One region of the Noviherbaspirillum agri genome, then DNA from elsewhere that is predicted to be linked to it. Evidence: predicted binding sites of a transcription regulator. Region 1 holds the regulator's gene; the other holds the start of a gene.
What was found. Region 1 encodes NrdR, which represses ribonucleotide reductase genes. Its sites were predicted from a motif close to CACNANATNTNGTG; they were not measured.

Region 1 (2,401 bases):
GCGGTCCGCTGATGCATGTGATCGCAGGCAAGGCTGTCGCCTTCCAGGAAGCGCTGTCCCCGGAGTTCAAGACGTATCAGCAGCAGGTTGTGAAGAATGCGGACGCGTTGGCGAAGACCCTGATCGCACGTGGACTGCGCATTGTGTCCGGCCGCACCGAGTCGCATGTGATGCTGGTTGACCTGCGCGCCAAGAAAATCACCGGCAAGGAAGCAGAGGCCATCCTCGGTACGGCGCACATGACCTGCAACAAGAACGCAATTCCGAACGATCCCGAAAAGCCGTTCGTGACGTCCGGCATCCGCCTCGGCAGCCCGGCAATGACGACCCGTGGTTTCAAGGAAGCGGAAGTGACGAAGGTCGGCAACTTGATTGCGGACGTGCTGGACAATCCGCATGACGCAGCAACAATCGAGCGCGTGAAGGCAGAAGTCAAGAAACTGACCGACGCCTTCCCGGTATACGCCTGATCGTGTCGGGAAGTGTGCGGTGCAGGACAGGCAGGAAAAGCACAGCATACTTCCCGTCGACTTGATATTTTTTTATAACGGGAAGAGAATCCCGCGATTGGTAACAGATGCTGCTCGTCATTCAGTTCCTCTGGATCGGCGGCAGCAACATCCAGAACCGCAGGCACCCCAATGAAATGTCCCTTCTGTCATCATGAAGACACCCAGGTGATCGACACGCGCGTGTCGGAGGAGGGGGATACCATTCGCCGCCGCCGTCGCTGTGCTCATTGCGACAAGCGGTTCACCACCTACGAACGCATCGAACTGTCGATGCCGGTCATCGTCAAGAAGAACGGCAGCCGGACAGATTACGATCCGGCCAAGCTGCGCGCTAGTTTCATGCTTGCCCTCCGCAAGCGCCCGGTTTCCGCGGAAGCAGTGGATGCTGCCATCCATCGCATCGAAGAAAAACTGCTCTCCAGCGGTGCACGCGAGATTATTTCCGGCCACATCGGCGAGCTTGTCATGCGCGAACTGAAGCGCCTCGACAAGATTGCTTACATTCGCTTTGCGTCCGTGTACAAAAGCTTCGAAGACGTCGCCGAATTTCAGGATGCGATCGCTGAAGTCGGTCCTGAACGTAAGAACTCCACCACCTAGTTAACCGTGACAAGTCTGGACATGGATTTTTCGCGCTCAAAAAGTTGTAAAAAATGCAACAATAGTCGGCTCAGTTCGAGGAGACCCGTTTCGCGGAGATCCACGCTTCGCAAAAGAAGCGCCGGTTTCTCCATGGTTGAGACGTTGGTCGCGATGGTTATCATGGCTGTCGGTGTGATGGGAGCGGCAGGCTTGCAGCTGACAGCCCTGCGCACTGCCCGGCAGACTGCATTCGCGACAATTGCGTCGCATCTGGCGGCCGACATGGCGGATGCAATACGAGCGAGCCAAGGCTGGGCGAGCAGGAACGGCAGTGTGGATCCCTACCTCGATGCGAGTCTTGATTCGGGCGACGCGGAGGGCTCTACCCCGCCGGCGCGGTCTTGTTACAGCGACACTTGCGATCCGACGGAATTCGCTGCCTTTGAGGTGAGCGAATGGAAAGCACGGATCCGCAGCACCTTGCCTGCCGGCCGATTCCGCATTTGCCGCGATATCGATCCCTGGGACGGCAGCAGGAACGCGCCGGCGTGGCAATGCCACGATAATGCTGCGGATACGGCCCCGATCGTCGTCAAACTCGGCTGGCGCATCAACAATCCCGATGCGTCCCTGGCCAGCCATGCCACTGGCCACGAAGAGGCCGGCATGACTTTGATCGTGGGGGCAGGGGTATGACGGATCGCGGTCCTACCGCTTTGCGCGCAAAACATCGGTGGCACGGATTGCGCGGTGAGTACGGCGTCACTCTTGTTGAGTTGATGGTTTCGATGGCGATTGGCTTGTTTATCGTACTGGCTGCAACAGCGCTGCTTGTTTCAGTCAAGCAGGCCTATCTTGCTCAGGACGACGAAGCGCAGGTTCAGGAAGCCGGCAGGTACACACTCGATACGGTCGCCCGTGCGGTGCGACAAGCCTCGCACCGGACCTGGGATACGGAACAGGTGGCAGTTACCGACCAATCAGCATTCGATCCCGATGTTATCGGCCTCGATTCACGCAGCCTGCGCAGCAGGACTCCCGGCATCGAAGCGCCACTGCTGAAATCGGTGAATGGCAGCGATGTGCTGGCCATTCGTTTCTTCGGCTCCGGTAGCGCGGAAAGCGGTGACGGCACAATGCTAAATTGTGCCGGCTTTTCCACGCCATCTCCATCATCCGATGAGATGGCGGCAGATCACCGCACATGGAGCATTTTCTATGTGGCCATTGGAGAAAGTGGCGAACCCGAGTTGTATTGCAAGTATCAAGGGAGGAGCAGCTGGACGTCGCAATCCATAGCACGTGGT
Region 2 (2,401 bases), on a different contig from region 1:
ACAATCTTCTGTAGATGGAGCCGGGGGGGATTTGCCCCGCTCACTCCCCGAGCATCTCGATCAGGTCGAGCGGGAGATCATCCTGCGCGCGCTGGCGAAGACCCGCTTCAACCGGACGCAGGCGGCTGAGCTGCTTGGCATCAGCTTTCGTCAGCTCCGCTACCGGATGCAGCGTTTGTCTATTCACGAGCCGGAATGAAGCATTCCATACTGGTTGGAGAGAACGGCTGGTGCAGCGGCGTACAGCGCGTACCGTCGCCGAATTGTGACGCGCGGGCCGCGGGTACGCAGGTCGACCTGCTGGTCATTCATAACATCAGCCTCCCGCCGAACCAGTTCGGCGGCCCGTTCATCGCAGACTTGTTCACCAACTGCCTCGATTGCGATGCCCATCCCTACTTCGACCAATTGCGTACATTGCGCGTCTCGGCGCATTTCCTGATCCGCCGCGATGGGCACGTCATTCAGTTCGTCTCTGTCAATGATCGCGCCTGGCATGCAGGCGTATCGAATTTTCGAGGCCGCGAACGCTGCAATGATTTTTCCGTCGGCATCGAACTCGAAGGTTCCGATTTCGAACCATTTGACGCTGCCCAGTATGAGGCCCTGGCGACCGTCACGGCTGCCTTGCGTAGCCGTTATCCACTGACGGATGTTGCTGGGCACGAACATATTGCGCCTGGCCGCAAGACCGATCCCGGTCCTTTCTTCGATTGGGAGCGTTATCGCAAGTCCTTGATTCAGCAAGAGAGACTTGCGGCACTGGCTCCCGACGCGCTGCGTTTTTTCACGAACGCGTGAAAAAGTCAATCAAAAAGCGCCACAAAAAATTGTCCTGGATCAAGAAAAAAAGATATTGCATCCTTGCCTACGCGGCACTAGAATTAGTGCGTGTCGCAGCAACCACCACTATATGTAGTGGTGTGCGATATCCCATTCCATGGGCTATTCAGGCGGTTCCTCAAGACAGGTTGGTGTTCGTGGGCGAGCCGTGAACAGCTCTCCCGTTCAGACGTGCTACGTCCGGCAGTGATGTCCGGCCGCGCTTCCATGGGCCGTTCGTAGTTGTCTGCATCAATCCGCGAAGCCGCCCGCTACGGGCGTTCTCATTCATAAACATAAGCAGCTGCATAGCTGTCAGCGTTACAGTCGAAGGAGGCAAGATGCATACTACTCAAGAAGTTTCCATTCAATCAGCGAGCGATTTCGGGATCGGCGTGCAGGCCGTGACGGGCGCCACAGTCGCAAATCTGCCGGTCAGTCTCGGCGACTACAAGATTATCCGCCGCAATGGCGCCGTCGTCGGCTTTGCCCCGTCCAAGATTTCCATCGCCATGACCAAGGCTTTCCTGGCCGTCAATGGTGGGCAGGGAGCTGCATCAGCCCGTGTGCGGGAACTGGTCGAGCAACTGACTTCCACCGTCGTTAGTGCACTGGTCCGCCGCCAGCCGGCCGGCGGCACCTTCCATATTGAAGACGTCCAGGACCAGGTCGAACTGGCGCTGATGCGTTCCGGCGAACATGACGTTGCGCGCGCCTATGTGCTCTATCGTGCCAAGCGCATGGAGGAGCGGGCGCAGCAGCGGACCTCGGCTAACGTAAGCATTCCGCAGCTGCATGTCACCGAAGACGGACAGCGCCGTCCGCTTGACCTCGAACAGGTGCGCAAACTGATTACTTCTGCCTACGTCGGCCTGGATAAACATATCGATGCCGAAGCCATTTTTGCCGAGACGGTAAAGAATCTGTACGACGGTGTGCCGGTCGAGGAGCTGCACAAGTCCGCCATCCTGGCCGCCCGCGCGCTGATGGAAAAGGATCCCGCCTACAGCAAGGTCACCGCCCGCCTGCTGATGCACACCATCCGCAAGGAAGTATTCGGCCAGGAGGTCGCACAGGCGGATGCGCGCATTCACTATATTGATTACTTCCCAAAGTTCATCAAGAAGGGGATTCAGGCCGACCTGCTCGATCCAAAACTCGCTCAATTTGACCTGAAACTCCTGGCAGACGCACTGCAGCCGGAACGTGATCTCCAGTTCGGCTATCTTGGTCTGCAAACACTCTACGACCGCTACTTCCTGCATATCGACGGCAAGCGCATCGAGATGCCGCAAGCGTTCTACATGCGGGTCGCGATGGGGCTGGCGCTGAACGAGATCGACCGTGAAGCGCGCGCCATCGAGTTCTACAACCTCCTGTCATCCTTCGACTTCATGAGCTCGACGCCGACGCTGTTCAACTCGGGCACGCAGCGTTCGCAGCTGTCGTCCTGCTACCTGACAACGGTCTCGGACGACCTTGACGGCATTTACGAGGCCATTAAGGAGAATGCGCTGCTGGCAAAGTTTGCCGGCGGTCTCGGCAATGACTGGACCCCGGTGCGTGCGCTCGGCGCCCA

Region 2: the regulator NrdR is predicted to act here: its motif matches at 908-921, upstream of ACYVIA_RS03800 (ribonucleoside-diphosphate reductase subunit alpha).

Annotation. Positions count from the first base shown of each region.
Region 1 covers NZ_BAAGWA010000009.1:16,709-19,109, reverse strand. Annotated here, with positions in the region: gene glyA (serine hydroxymethyltransferase) at 1-470, shown strand, start outside; gene nrdR (transcriptional regulator NrdR) at 642-1,112, shown strand; gene pilV (type IV pilus modification protein PilV) at 1,134-1,790, shown strand; gene ACYVIA_RS15440 (PilW family protein) at 1,787-2,401, shown strand, end outside.
Region 2 covers NZ_BAAGWA010000002.1:234,460-236,860, reverse strand. Annotated here, with positions in the region: gene ACYVIA_RS03810 (sigma-54-dependent transcriptional regulator) at 1-199, shown strand, start outside; gene ampD (1,6-anhydro-N-acetylmuramyl-L-alanine amidase AmpD) at 196-801, shown strand; gene ACYVIA_RS03800 (ribonucleoside-diphosphate reductase subunit alpha) at 1,164-2,401, shown strand, end outside.